Regions from separate parts of the Pseudomonas sp. Pdm06 genome, predicted to be linked through region 2. Evidence: predicted binding sites of a transcription regulator. Region 2 holds the regulator's gene; the other holds the start of a gene.
The links. Region 2 encodes sigma-54, which starts transcription at its own class of promoters, with help from an activator protein. Its sites were predicted from a motif close to ANTGGCATNNANNTTGCTNT; they were not measured.

Region 1 (7,373 bases), on a different contig from region 2:
CTGATCGTCGGCTCGTTCTATGGTTTGGCACCGCTGTACGCGTCCCAGCAGGGCCTGTCGACCGAGCAGGTCGGTTTGTTCATGGGGAGCTGCATCTTTGCCGGATTGTTGGTGCAGTGGCCGCTGGGCTGGCTCTCTGACCGCTACGACCGGGCGCTGCTGATCCGCTGCTTTGCGCTGGTCCTGACGATTTGTGCGCTGCCGTTGGCGATCCTTCCGGCGGTGCCGCTGGAGGTGCTGTTTGTCGCCGGGTTTTTCTGTTCGCTGGTGCAGTTCTGCCTGTATCCGCTGGCGGTGGCGTTTTCCAACGACCACGTCGAAGCGGATCGAAGGGTGTCCCTGACCGCGATGCTATTGGTGACCTATGGCGTTGGCGCCAGTATCGGGCCGCTGGTGGCGGGTGTGCTGATGAAGATGTTCGGTAGCCAGATGCTCTACGGCTTTTTTGCCTTCTTCGCCTTGGTGCTGGTGTGGCGGATCCGGCCGAAAGCGGTGACCAACCTGCATCAGGTCGATGACGCGCCACTGCATCACGTGGCGATGCCGGACAGCATGTCGAGTTCGCCTCTGGTGGCGTGCCTCGATCCACGGGTGGATGAACAAGTGGTGCAGGAGCAGATGCAGGCACCGGCCAGCCCGGAGATGGAGCCCGAGCCCGCCACTGAGAGCGCGGCTGAAGCTGACGCCGAGGCGCCTGAGGCCCCTAGCTTTACCCAGGCCAGGCCTTGAAACGGGCATAAAAAAACGGGCAGTCACCGCAAGGGACTGCCCGTTTTTTCATGACTCGACGATCAGAGGTCGTCTTTATCGAAGCGTCGGGCTTCACGCTGGAGCTGGTAGACGAACCGCTCGACCTGCCGTTGCACCAGGCCGCTGATGTTGTGGAAGCGTACGCCAGCGAAGGTGGTGTTGAATCTTTCTTCGAAATGCAGGTAACGCAGCTCGACCGGGGCGATCATGTTGCCAAACGGCAGGGCCGCGATGAAGCGCTCGTACACCTGGCCCAATTGCAGGCGTTCGGTGATGTCGCCGTCGAAACGCAGCTTGCAACCGGTGGCGGAAATGTCCAGCAGCTTGCCGTCCACGGGGGACTTGAGCTTGTCGCCGCCCAGTTCAACGCTCACCAGTTGGGCCAGTTTCAGGGCGGCGCGGAAGGCGTTGCGACGCTGGTGGTAGACCACTTCGTCGGGCAGGGCGCCGCGATAGCAGCGACCGTCGCTGGATTCATCGATGGTCAGTGGGCCCTTGCCATCCCAGGCGATGCGTACACCGTCATGGAAACCTTCGACGCGAAACGGCTCGCCGGCCAGCAGGAAACGCTCGCCGTCCCGGGGAATCATTTCATCCAGGGCGATGGAGTTGGTCTCGCGATCGACATTGACCAGATAGCTCTGGAAGCGCTGGGTACGTTCATGGAAGGTAATGATCAGCGGGTCATGGCTATCTTGCAGCATCCGCAGGTTGCCAGAAATTTCCAGGGGCGTGGTGAGGACCTTGGGGGGCTGCGGAGCGTCATCCGCGTTTGAGGCATTGAACACGGTGGGTCAATCTCCAGGCAAAATACGACTACGAATGGCCGGCATTTTGCCAGCATGTATCGCGCGTTGATAGAGCGAAGGCATTGTTCGTTTCATGCCTGGCTGAGCGGGCGGTGCTTGACCATTCTGGCCGTCGAACCGCTCGCGTCGTACAGCGTCGGGATCTCGCCACCGTTGAGAATGCGCAACTGGTTGGCGGTGGCGGCTTGCTGCATCAGGATCGACTGGCCGTTGCGGGTGTTGGTCGCCTGGCATTGGGCGAGCAGGTCGTTGAGCACTTTGCTCTGGGCCCGCAGCTGATCGCCGATGGTCGACTGGGCAGCCAACTGCTCAAGGCCGTCATGACTGGCGGGCAGGTTGAGGCTGGCGAGGATCTCGCTGCGCTTGCGGCCATGCTGGTCGAGCAAGATGATCAGTGCCTGTTTCTGCGCCAGGATGGTTTCCAGCAAAGGCATGTCACGACCGTGCAGGGCCACGGATTCGGCCTGCAATAACTCCAGCAATTGTTGCGCTGGAACGAAGTCGTCGATGATCAGTTGCAACAAATGAGTGTCGTGCATGGCTGGCCTTGGGTCTTAGCGTCCAAAAGCCTGGCGCAGGCGGCGGCCTAGCGCTGGGCTTCGAAGTTGAGCAGTTTGCTGGCTACGCGGTTGCTGTCGACTTTGTAGCTGCCATCGGCGATGGCTGCTTTCAACTCGGCCACGCGGGCGTTGTCGACGACAGGTTGATCGCGCAGCTTGTCAGTGAGCTTCTGCAACTGCTGAGCCTCATTGCTGAGGTGTACCGACTCCCCGTTGCTGACCTTTTCGGCTGGCGTGGACACCGGTGCGGATTTGTCGGATTCGACGGTTTCCTTGGCGGCGCTGGTACGCGTAGTGCCTGTCAGCGGTGAAGAGCTGTTTAAACGATTGAAATCGATGACCATGGTAAAAAACCTCTGGGTATTTGGACGCTTGCCATGTTTTCGGCCATCCCCAAAAAAACTTTAGGCTCATTTATTCAATGAACGTGCGCACGTCTGCGCTTGCCTTGGCGTAAGGCACAGTCTAGGGAACACCGGGATCAAGCGCCAGCTTTCTACCTCCTCTATCGGGTCATTACATCGCCACTTCCACTTGGCCTGGAGCCATCACTTGCGCCTTGATGACGCGTTGTGAGTTGAGGTTTTTTACCCGTATCTGTTCACGCATGCCGCCGTTGGACAGGGCCTCGCCGGGCATCCGCACGGCCAGTGAGCCGCTGCGGGCGGTGATGACCACCTGGTCGCCCTTGCGGACCACCTCGGCCTGTTCCAGGTGCACCAGCGTCACGACCTGATCGGCGACCATTGGTCGGACAAGTTTCTGCCCGATGGCCTGATCGACAGAGGTCAGGAAGCCCTGGGTGATCTGGCTGATGTCCCGTTCGCGCAACATCACGTCCTGGGGCTCGACGATGCCGGCCCGCTTGAGTGGACGCGTGGTGGTGACAATTTCCCGGAACAGGCGCACTTGAGCGGGCACGAACACCGTCCAGGGCGCGGCGCTGTCGCAGCGAACCTTCACCGTGACGCGGCCCAGGGGCCGGGCCGGGCTCTCCAGCGAAGCAGTCAATTCCTTGTCACACATGGGCATGCGCAGGCGCGGGTCGAGCTGGTTGACTTCGATTTCGTAACGACCTTCGGTTTGACTGGTTGCCAGGTAGTCTTCTACGGTGAATTCAAGAAAGCCCTGAGTGACGCCGATAAGGAGATCAGGCAAGGTAACCGGAGCCGCCGCAAGGGCAGGACCGCCCGAAGTGCACAGGCAGACAGCCAGCAGTGCACCGAGCCAGTGGCGGCAGTGAGTGGTCAGGCGTCGAGAAAATGTCGTTTGTGCGTTCATGCCGGTTCAATAGCAAGCCCCGTGCCGTTTAGTGATGAATGCGCGTCGGGCACATTAGCGTTAGGTAGGAGTCAGGGCATGGCGGGAGTAATGGATTCGGTGAACCAGCGCACTCAGCTGGTCGGTCAGAATCGCCTGGAGCTGTTGTTGTTCCGTCTCGACGGCCAACAGATGTACGGGATCAACGTATTCAAGGTCCGCGAGGTGCTGCAATGCCCCAAGCTGACCCTGATGCCCAAGTCCAGCCCCGTCGTGTGCGGTGTGGCCAATATCCGGGGTGCGACCATCCCGATTCTCGACCTGGCGATGGCGACCGGTTCCGGTCGGTTGCTGGACCAGAGCAATCCGTTCGTGATCATCACCGAGTACAACACCAAGACCCAGGGGTTCCTGGTGCGTTCGGTGGAGCGCATCGTCAACATGAACTGGGAAGAGATCCATCCGCCGCCCAAGGGCACCGGCCGCGATCACTACCTGACGGCTGTGACCCGGGTCGATAATCAGTTGGTGGAAATCATCGACGTGGAGAAGATCCTCGCCGAAGTGGCGCCCACGCCGGAAGCGATTTCTGCGGGTGTGGTGGACGCCGAGACCCAGCACAAGGCGATTTCGCTGCGGGTGCTGACCGTCGATGATTCGTCGGTGGCGCGTAAGCAGGTGACCCGTTGCCTGCAAACGGTCGGGGTGGAAGTGGTGGCGTTGAACGATGGGCGGCAGGCGCTGGATTATCTGCGTGCGCTGGTCGACGAGGGCAAGAAGCCCGAAGAGGAGTTCCTGATGATGATCTCCGACATCGAGATGCCGGAGATGGACGGGTACACCCTGACCTCGGAAATTCGCAGCGATCCGCGCATGCAAAAACTGCACATCATCTTGCATACTTCGTTGTCCGGGGTTTTCAACCAGGCGATGGTCAAGAAGGTCGGTGCCGACGATTTCCTGGCGAAATTCCGTCCCGATGACCTGGCGTCCCGGGTGGTCGATCGGATCAAGGCAGCAGAATAAAGTAAAGGTCGGGCGCGTTGTGCGCCCGGCAAGTCAACACGATGAAAGAGGCGGTATCTTGTCTACGGGTAATTTGGATTTCGAACAGTTCCGGGTCTTCCTGGAAAAAGCCTGTGGCATCTTGCTTGGTGAAAACAAGCAATACCTGGTGTCGAGCCGTCTCAATAAATTGATGGAGCAACAGGGCCTCAAGTCATTGGGCGAGCTTGTGCAGCGTATCCAGACCCAACCGCGCAGCGGCTTGCGCGAGATGGTGGTGGACGCCATGACCACCAACGAAACCCTGTGGTTTCGGGACACCTATCCGTTCGAGGTGCTGAAGAACAAAGTGCTGCCGGCTGCCATCAAGGCCAGCCCGGGCCAGCGCCTGCGGATCTGGTCGGCGGCCTGTTCGTCGGGGCAGGAACCCTATTCGCTGTCGATGTCCATCGATGAGTTCGAGCGCTCCAACCTGGGCCAGTTGAAAGGCGGCGTGCAGATCGTCGCCACCGACCTGTCCGGGACCATGCTCAATAACTGCAAGACTGGCGAGTACGACAGCCTGGCCATCGGCCGTGGTTTGTCGCCGGACCGCCTGCAACGCTACTTCGACCCGAAAGGGCCGGGCAAGTGGGTGGTCAAGGCACCGATCAAGAGCCGGGTGGAGTTTCGCTCGTTCAACCTGCTGGACAGCTACGCCAGCCTGGGCAAGTTCGACATCGTGTTTTGCCGCAACGTGCTGATCTACTTCTCCGCCGAAGTGAAGAAAGACATCCTGCTGCGTATCCACAGCACCCTCAAGCCGGGCGGCTACCTGTTCCTTGGCGCCTCCGAGGCGTTGAACGGGTTGCCGGATCATTACCAGATGGTCCAGTGCAGCCCGGGGATCATCTACCAGGCGAAGTGATTCGCGGGTGTTGTCAAAAAAACGGGAGCCCTCAGGTCTCCCGTTTTTTTTTATTCCATCCTGCTTCCCCCTCCATTATCCCTGTGGGAGCGGGCTTGCTCGCGAATGCGGTGTGTCAGTCGAAATAAATGTCACTGTCACACCGCATTCGCGAGCAAGCCCGCTCCCACAGTTTGAGTGCCGTTGCCCTTGAGAAGCGGCAGAAAAGCGGCAGGTAAGCGGAAACTCGTTGCCGCTTTTCTGGCATTGCCGCTTTGCCGGTGCCCGCAAAGCCCCGGTTTATGGGCTTTTTGGAAATGGCACGGCGCTTGCTTTAGCCGTCGTACGTACATTCTGGTCACCCAAAGGTTTCCGACATGAGCATCAGCTTCGATAAAGCGCTCGGTATCCACGAACAGGCCCTGAGCTTCCGCGCCCAGCGTGCCGAAGTCCTGGCTAATAACATCGCCAACGCCGACACCCCGAACTACAAGGCGCGGGACCTGGACTTTTCCAAGGTGCTCGCCGAGCAGAACGACAAGGCCAAGAACGGCCACTTCGCCTTGAACATGACCAACAACCGTCATATCGAAGCCGAAGGCCTGGGTAATGGCGACGAGTCGCTGATGTACCGCACGCCGATGCAACCGTCGATCGACCAGAACACCGTGGACGCTCAACTGGAACAGTCCAACTACGCGGAAAACTCCGTGAACTTCCAGGCCAGCTTCACCCTGCTCAACAGTAAGTTCAAAGGGCTGATATCGGCCCTGCGCGGAGAGTAAGCCATGTCGATTGCTAGCGTATTCAACATTGCCGGCAGTGCCATGAGTGCCCAGACCACTCGCCTGAACACCGTCGCCAGTAACATCGCCAACGCCGAGACCGTTTCGTCGAGCATCGACCAGACCTATCGCGCCCGCCACCCGGTATTCGCCACCATGTTCCAGGGCGGCCAGTCCGGTGGCAGCGACTCGCTGTTCCAGGATCAGGAAGCGGCCGGGCAAGGCGTACAGGTGCTTGGCGTGGTCGAGGACCAGAGCAACCTCGAAGCACGTTATGAGCCAAACCATCCGGCCGCGGACGCCAAGGGGTATGTCTACTACCCGAACGTCAACGTCGTCGAAGAAATGGCCGACATGATTTCCGCCAGTCGTTCGTTCCAGACCAACGCCGAAATGATGAACACCGCCAAAGCCATGATGCAGAAGGTCCTGACCCTCGGTCAGTGATAAGGGGCGAGTCACATGAGCGTTACCAACACTACAAGCGGTTTGAGCCTCAACGAGATTCTGGCCAACTCCTCGGTCAAGACCAACAACACCTCCGATACCCTCGGGGCAGTGACAGGTGCGGCGACCGGCAAGAAGGAACTGGGCAAGGATGCGTTCCTGCAACTGCTCGTTACCCAGCTGAAAAACCAGAACCCGCTGGAGCCACAGGACAACGGTGAGTTCGTTGCCCAGTTGGCGCAGTTCAGCAGCCTGGAAGGCATCACCACCCTCAACGAGACGGTGAGCGGCATCGCCGGCAACTACAACTCGTCCCAGGCCCTGCAGGCCTCGTCGCTGGTGGGCCGCTCGGTCATTGCCCCAGGTGACAAGGCTGTGGTCGATACCTCCAAGAGCCTCAACGGTACGGTGGTGGTACCGGCATCGGTTTCCTCCGTCGCCGTCAAGATCGTGGACAAGGACGGCAAGACCGTTCGCACCATCGACCTGGGCAGCCAGAACGCCGGCAACTCGGCCTTCATCTGGGATGGCAAGAACGATGCGGGCACGGTCGTTGAATCGGGCACTTACACCTTCGCCGCTTCGACCACCATCGACGGCAAGGCCACGTCGCTGATCACCAACCTGCCGGCCACGGTCAGCAGCGTGACCATCAGCCAGACGGGCGGCGAGTTGATGCTCAACCTGGCCGGGCTGGGCAGCATTGCCCTGTCCAAAGTACAAACTATTGGTATGTAGAGCCGACTAACCGGCAAAAGGAGTCAACATGTCTTTTAACATCGGCCTTAGCGGTCTCTATGCAGCCAACAAACAGCTGGACGTGACCGGCAACAACATCGCCAACGTGGCGACCACCGGTTTCAAATCGTCT
Region 2 (7,373 bases):
GGTTGTTGGTGGGGTTTTGCCTGATGATGGTGCTGGATACGGCGTTGGCGTGATGCAGGTCTGCGGGGAGTGGGCTTGTGGCAAGGGGCTTTTGTGGCGAGGGAGCTTGCTCCCGTTGGGCTGCGAAGCAGCCCCTTGTTTCATCACGGCGATGCGGCGTATGGCGGTTTACGACTGCTTCGCAGTCGAGCGGGAGCAAGCTCCCTCGCCACAAAAGCCAGCTCTGTCAACCCAACAAGCTCGCCTGGCTTGGGCCGTTATTCGCCTTCGTCGAAGTATCGGTTGATCAGGTCTACCAAGGCATTCATCGCTTCCTGCGCCTGATCCCCTTCAGTGCTCAGGTGGATCTTGGTGCCCTTGCCGGCGGCGAGCATCATCATTGCCATGATGCTTTTGCCGTCGACCGTGGACTCCGGCGTGCGGCCGACCCTGATGGTGGTGTCCTTGAACTGTCCCGCGACTCCGACAAACTTGGCCGACGCTCGGGCATGCAAACCCAGCTTGTTGATGATTTCAATTTCCTGAGCAGGCATCGCGGTGTGAATCCTTTAGCTGAGGTCGCGGTGGCGAACCTGGACATTCTTCAGGGATTGTTGCAGGAGCTGACCCAGGCGTTCGGTCAGGTAGACGGAGCGGTGGTGACCGCCGGTACAGCCGATGGCGATCGTGACATAGGCGCGATTGCTCGCGGCAAAGCGGGGTAGCCATTTGAGCAGGTAGCTGGAGATGTCCTGGTACATTTCCTCGACGTCCGGCTGTGCGGCCAGGTAGTCGATCACCGGCTGATCGAGCCCGGACTGCTCGCGCAGTTCCGGTTTCCAATAAGGGTTGGGCAGGCAACGCACATCGAACACCAGGTCGGCGTCTACCGGCATGCCACGCTTGAAGCCGAACGACTCCACCAGGAACGCCGTGCCCGGCTCCGGTTGGTTCAGCAGGCGCAGCTTGATCGTGTCGCGCAACTGATACAGGTTCAGGTGCGTGGTGTTGACCTTCAGGTCCGCCAGGTCGGCGATCGGCCCCAACAGCTGGCTTTCATCCTCGATGGCTTCGGCCAGGGAGCGGTTGGCGTTGCTCAACGGGTGACGCCGGCGGGTTTCGGAAAAACGCTTGAGCAGCGTCTCCTCATCGGCATCCAGGTACAACACATCGCATTGAATATGCCGGCTGCGCACTTCCTCGAGCAGTTCGGGAAAGCGCGACAGGTGGCTCGGCAGGTTGCGCGCATCGATGGACACCGCCACCAGCGGCTGCGCCAGCTCGGTGTGGATCAGGGCGCGCTCGGCCAGTTCCGGCAGCAGGCCGGCGGGGAGGTTGTCGATGCAATAGTAGCCGCTGTCCTCAAGCACGTTGAGGGCCGTGCTTTTACCGGAGCCGGAGCGGCCACTGACGATGATCATGCGCATGTTTAATGACCGTTCTGCTCGTCCAGGACCACCTGGTACAGAGCTTCGTTACTCGGCGCGCTGCGCAGTTTTTCGCGCACTTCCTTGCGGTCCAGCATGCTGGCGATCTGGCGCAGCAGCTCGAGGTGCGCATCGGTCGCCGCTTCCGGAACCAGCAATACGAACAGCAGGTCGACCGGGGCGCCGTCGATGGCGTCGAAATCTATGGGGGCTTCAAGGTGCAACAGTGCGCTGATGGGCGCGGTACAACCCTTGAGGCGGCAATGGGGAATGGCGATGCCGTTGCCAAAACCGGTGGAACCGAGTTTTTCACGGGCAACCAGCGCCTCGAAGACGTCCTGCATTCCCAGATCCGGTACCTCGCGGTGGATCAGGTTGGCAGTTTGTTCGAGGGCTTTCTTTTTACTGCCGCCCGGCGCGTTCACTAGGGAACGGCCGGGGGTCAGGATGGTTTCTAGTCGGATCATGGATTGGGGGGGTTAACGACCGGTCGCGCCCTGGAGGAGGCTCTGGGTCTTTTCCTTATGCTTTTTGAGTTGGCGATCCAGCTTGTCGGTCAGCAGGTCAATCGCGGCATACATGTCTGTGTGCTCTGCGTTGGCGACCACTTCTCCGCCGGGGATATGCAGCGTGGCTTCGATTTTCTGCAGCAGCTTCTCGACGTTCATCGTGACTTGCACGTTGGTGATCTTGTCGAAATGCCTCTCCAACCGGTCGAGTTTTTCGCCGATGTAGGTGCGCAGGGGTTCGGTCACTTCCAGTTGGTGTCCACTGATGTTGACTTGCATACAGCTTCTCCTTCGTTGCCAGTGCATAAAGCGGCAGGCAGAAATGCCTGCCACTGGAACGCTGTGGCGTGGCCTGTTACATCAACCGCTTGCGTTCGCTCGAAGGCGCGATCCCGAGGGATTCGCGGTATTTGGCGACGGTACGGCGGGCCACCTGAATGCCTTGTGCCTCCAGTAAACCAGCGATCTTGCTGTCACTCAACGGCTTTTTCTGATTTTCCGCGGCCACCAGTTTTTTGATGATCGCGCGGATGGCCGTGGACGAGCATTCGCCGCCTTCGGAGGTACTGACATGGCTGGAGAAAAAGTATTTCAATTCATAGATGCCCCGGGGGGTATGCATGAATTTCTGGGTGGTCACCCGGGAAATCGTCGACTCGTGCATGCCCACTGCCTCGGCAATGTCATGCAGGACCAACGGTTTCATCGCCTCATCGCCGTACTCCAGGAAGCCGCGCTGATGCTCGACGATCTGGGTGGCCACTTTCATCAGGGTTTCGTTGCGGCTCTGCAGGCTCTTGATGAACCAGCGGGCCTCCTGCAACTGGTTGCGCATGAAGGTGTTGTCGGCGCTGGTGTCGGCGCGCTTGACGAAGCCGGCGTACTGGGCGTTGACCCGCAGCTTGGGCACCGACTCCTGGTTGAGCTCCACCAGCCAGCGATCGTTGTGCTTGCGCACGATCACATCGGGGACCACGTACTCAGGTTCAGTGGATTCGATCTGCGAGCCGGGGCGCGGGTTGAGGCTCTGTACCAGCTCGATGACCTGGCGCAGCTCATCTTCCTTGAGCTTCATGCGCCGCATCAACTGGCTGTAGTCGCGACCGCCCAGCAGGTCGATGTAATCGGTGACCAATCGCTTGGCTTCGGCCAGCCATGGCGTCTTGGCAGACAACTGGCGCAGTTGCAGCAGCAGGCACTCGCCCAGGTTGCGGGCGCCGATGCCGGCCGGTTCGAATTGCTGGATGCGATGGAGGACGGCTTCGATCTCGTCCAGCTCGATGTCGAGTTCGGGGTCGAAGGCTTCGAGGATCTCTTCGAGGGTCTCGTCCAGGTAGCCCTGGTTGTTGATGCAGTCGATCAGGGTGACCGCGATCAAGCGATCGGTGTCGGACATCGGCGCCAGGTTCAGTTGCCACAGCAGGTGGCTTTGCAGGCTTTCGCCGGCCGAGGTGCGGGTGGTGAAGTCCCACTCGTCGTCATCGCTGCTGGGCAGGTTGCTGGCGCTGGTCTGGTAGACGTCTTCCCAGGCCGTGTCCACGGGCAGCTCGTTGGGGATGCGCTCGTTCCATTCGCCATCCTCGAGGTTATCCACCGTCGGGGCGGTTTCCTGGTAGGACGGTTCCGGGATCTCGGTATTGGTCTTCTGCTCGACGTTGTCGGCCAGCGGGTCGGTGTTATCGAAGTCGTCGCCTTCTTCCTGGCGTTCGAGCATCGGATTGGACTCCAGGGCCTCCTGGATTTCCTGTTGCAGGTCCAGGGTCGACAATTGGAGCAGGCGGATGGCCTGTTGCAGCTGCGGTGTCATCGTCAGCTGCTGGCCCATTCTCAAGACTAGCGATGGTTTCATGGCAGGGGCTTAACACCTTATTCGCCGGCGCACATGCGCCATCCACTACAGGGCGCCGGAGCGCCAAACTTAAGCAAATTATATGCCTGAAACCGAAGTGTTTGCCTAGAGCGTCGCCATAATAAAATTAAACGACGCCCGGGCAATTCGCCAGACACGTGTGCTTACAGGCGGAACTCATGGCCCAGGTACACTTCCTTGACCAGGTCGTTGGCCAGGATCGCGGCGGAGTCACCTTCGGCGATCAATTGGCCGTCATTGACAATGTAGGCGGTTTCGCAGATATCCAGGGTCTCGCGCACGTTGTGGTCGGTGATCAGCACGCCGATGCCCTTGGCCTTGAGGTGATGGATGATCTGCTTGATGTCGCCCACCGAGATCGGGTCCACGCCGGCGAACGGTTCGTCGAGCAGGATGAACTTCGGTGCGGTGGCCAGGGCGCGGGCAATTTCCACACGGCGCCGTTCGCCACCCGACAGGCTCATGCCCAGGTTGTCGCGAATGTGGTTGATGTGGAATTCCTGCAGCAGGCTTTCCAGCTCCTGGCGACGGCCGGCCTTGTCGAGCTCCTTACGGGTCTCGAGGATCGCCATGATGTTGTCGGCAACCGACAGTTTGCGGAAGATCGACGCTTCTTGCGGCAAATAGCCGATGCCGGCCTTCGCCCGGCCATGCATCGGCTGGTGGCTGACATCCAGGTCGTCGATCAGTACGCGACCCTGATCGGCCTGGACCAGGCCGACGATCATATAGAAGCAGGTGGTCTTGCCCGCGCCATTGGGGCCGAGCAGGCCGACGATCTGGCCGCTGTCGATGGACAGGCTGACATCACGCACGACTTGCCGGCTCTTGTAGCTCTTGGCCAAGTGCTGAGCTTTCAGAGTTGCCATTACTGGGCCTTTTGCTCGGTTTTCTTTTTAGGCTGGATCACCATATCGATCCGCGGACGCTGCTCGGTCACCTTGCTGCCGGTGGCACGGCCGGCGCTGGCCAGTTTCTTGACGGTGTCGTAGACGATTTTCTCGCCCTGGGTGACGTTGTTGTCCTTGTCGACGACCTTGGCACGGTCGATCAGGACCACGCGATCCTGGGAGGCGTGGTATTGGATGGTGACCCCGTAGCCCTGTACCGGCTTGGTGTCGCCCGCGGTTTGCATCTGCTCGAAATAGGCCAGGTTGCCCACCGAGGTCACTACATCGATATCGCCGGCCGGGGTACGGGTGATGGTCACGGTGTTGCCGGTGACCTTCATCGAACCCTGGGTGATGATCACATCACCTTTATAGGTGGCGACGCCATTCTTGTCGTCGAGTTGGGCGTCGTCGGCCTGGATGCGGATAGGCTGGTCGCGGTCGTTGGGAAGAGCCCAGGCGCTCGCGCTTCCCAGTGCTGCGCCCAGACTGAGCAAAATAGGGAGGGTTTTAGCGAGCTTCATACTGTCCTCTTACGTTCGATAGCAGGTGTATCCTGCTTTCCTTCAAATACGCTTTCATTCCCGTGCCGGTCGATACACCCCCGGCGCCGTCGATTCTAACGGGTTGCTCGGTCTGCGCATATTCTTGCTGTGGGAACACGGTCATGCGTGTGCTGGTGATGATGGTCGTGCGGTTTTTCTCGTCGGTTCGGGCGACGCGTACCGAGTCGATCAGCTCCACTTCGGTGCCGCCGGAATTGACTTCGGCGTGCTCGCTCTGCACGTGCCACGGGAATTCGGTGCCGCGGAACATGTTCAGGTCCGGCTTGGTGACCAGCGTAATGTCAGTGGCCTTTACGTGGTCAACCTTGTCGGACGTCATCTCATATTGCACTTTGCCGTCGGGCAGGTACTGCAGGGTATGGGTGTTGGTCGCGTACCAGTCGATCCGTTCCTCGACCTGGGCCGCAGGCTGGTCGAGAAACCGTTCCGGGCTGATGTTCCAATAGCCCACCGCGGCGAAAATCGCTGCGATACAGGCAAACACCACAATGGTGCGAATCTTTTTGCTCAGCATAAATGGCTCACAGGTACGCGGCGTTGGCCGCTTCGAGGCGGCCCTGGGCGCGCAGGATCAGTTCACAGAATTCGCGGGCAGCACCTTCGCCGCCTCGCGCCGTGGTGATGCCGTGGGCATGCTCGCGCACGAAGCTGGCCGCGTTGGCGACCGCCATGCCCAGGCCGACCCGGCGAATCACCGGCAGGTCTGGCAGGTCGTCACCGAGGTAGGCCACCTGTTCATAGCTTAGGTTGAGTTGACCCAGAAGCTCGTCCAGCACCACCAGTTTGTCTTCGCGCCCCTGGTAAAGGTGCGGGATGCCGAGGTTCTTCGCACGCCGTTCGACCACCGGGGTCTTGCGGCCGCTGATGATAGCCGTCTGTACGCCGGCGGCCATCAACATCTTGATGCCTTGGCCGTCGAGGGTGTTGAAGGTCTTGAATTCGCTGCCGTCTTCGAGGAAGTACAGGCGGCCGTCGGTCAGCACGCCGTCCACATCGAACACGGCCAGCTTGATGGCTTTGCCACGTTGCAACAGGTCTGTGTTCATTTACATGACTCCCGCACGCAGCAGATCGTGCATGTTCAGGGCGCCCACCGGCCGGTCTTCGTCATCGACGACCACCAGGGCGCTGATCTTGTGGTCTTCCATGATTTTCAGGGCCTCGGCGGCGAGCATCTCGGCGCGGGCGGTCTTGCCGTGGGGGGTCATGACTTGCTCGATGGTCGCGCTGTGGATGTCGATGGTGCGGTCCAGGGTGCGGCGCAGGTCGCCGTCGGTGAAGATCCCGGCGAGCTTGCCGTCGGCTTCGAGAATAACCGTCATGCCCAGGCCCTTGCGGGTCATCTCCATGAGTGCGTCCTTGAGCAGCGTGCTGCGCACGACCTGTGGCAGTTCCTGGCCGGCGTGCATCACGTTTTCGACTTTCAGCAGCAGGCGACGGCCGAGGGCGCCACCGGGATGGGAAAAGGCGAAGTCTTCCGCGGTGAAGCCCCGGGCTTCCAGCAGCGCCACGGCCAGGGCGTCGCCCATGACCAGGGCCGCGGTGGTGGAGGAGGTTGGCGCCAGGTTCAATGGGCAGGCCTCGTGCTCGACATGCACATTGAGGTTCACTTCGGCGGCCTTGGCCAGCGGCGAGTCGGGGTTGCCGGTCACGCTGATCAACTGGATGCCCAGGCGCTTGATCAGCGGCAGCAGGGTGATGATCTCGTTGGTGGAGCCGGAGTTGGACAGGGCCAGGATGATGTCGTCCCGGGTGATCATGCCCATGTCCCCATGGCTGGCTTCGGCCGGATGGACGAAAAAGGCCGTGGTGCCGGTGCTGGCGAGGGTGGCGGCGATCTTGTTGCCGATGTGCCCGGACTTGCCCATGCCGACCACGACGACGCGGCCCTTGCTGGCCAGAATCATCTCGCAGGCGCGTACGAAATCAGCGTCGATATGGGGCAGCAAGCCTTGCACGGCTTCGAGCTCGAGGCGGATGGTACGTTGTGCCGATTGAATCAGGTCGCTGGATTGGCTCATGTCTGAAATCGTATAGCCCGATGAAAAGGCGGCGATTATAGCGGTAATGAACAATTCCCTCACGTAAGTTCGTCATGCTTTGTTCAAGGGGCCGCAACGTTTGACATAAAA

Region 1: a site for sigma-54 is predicted at 5,587-5,606, ahead of flgB (flagellar basal body rod protein FlgB). Genes of this name have one in related genera too.

What each region holds. Positions count from the first base shown of each region.
Region 1 covers NZ_JACVAH010000005.1:275,258-282,630, forward strand. The annotation lists gene IB266_RS11260 (MFS transporter) at 1-729, shown strand, start outside; gene IB266_RS11265 (flagellar brake protein) at 792-1,538, opposite strand; gene IB266_RS11270 (flagella synthesis protein FlgN) at 1,631-2,098, opposite strand; gene flgM (flagellar biosynthesis anti-sigma factor FlgM) at 2,146-2,463, opposite strand; gene flgA (flagellar basal body P-ring formation chaperone FlgA) at 2,636-3,400, opposite strand; gene IB266_RS11285 (chemotaxis protein CheV) at 3,479-4,405, shown strand; gene cheR (protein-glutamate O-methyltransferase CheR) at 4,464-5,291, shown strand; gene flgB (flagellar basal body rod protein FlgB) at 5,648-6,055, shown strand; gene flgC (flagellar basal body rod protein FlgC) at 6,059-6,502, shown strand; gene flgD (flagellar hook assembly protein FlgD) at 6,518-7,240, shown strand; gene flgE (flagellar hook protein FlgE) at 7,269-7,373, shown strand, end outside.
Region 2 covers NZ_JACVAH010000007.1:62,794-70,166, forward strand. The annotation lists gene IB266_RS13270 (ZIP family metal transporter) at 1-53, shown strand, start outside; gene IB266_RS13275 (HPr family phosphocarrier protein) at 258-533, opposite strand; gene rapZ (RNase adapter RapZ) at 549-1,406, opposite strand; gene ptsN (PTS IIA-like nitrogen regulatory protein PtsN) at 1,409-1,873, opposite strand; gene hpf (ribosome hibernation-promoting factor, HPF/YfiA family) at 1,886-2,194, opposite strand; gene IB266_RS13295 (RNA polymerase factor sigma-54) at 2,271-3,764, opposite strand; gene lptB (LPS export ABC transporter ATP-binding protein) at 3,929-4,654, opposite strand; gene lptA (lipopolysaccharide transport periplasmic protein LptA) at 4,654-5,199, opposite strand; gene lptC (LPS export ABC transporter periplasmic protein LptC) at 5,186-5,755, opposite strand; gene IB266_RS13315 (KdsC family phosphatase) at 5,763-6,287, opposite strand; gene IB266_RS13320 (KpsF/GutQ family sugar-phosphate isomerase) at 6,288-7,262, opposite strand.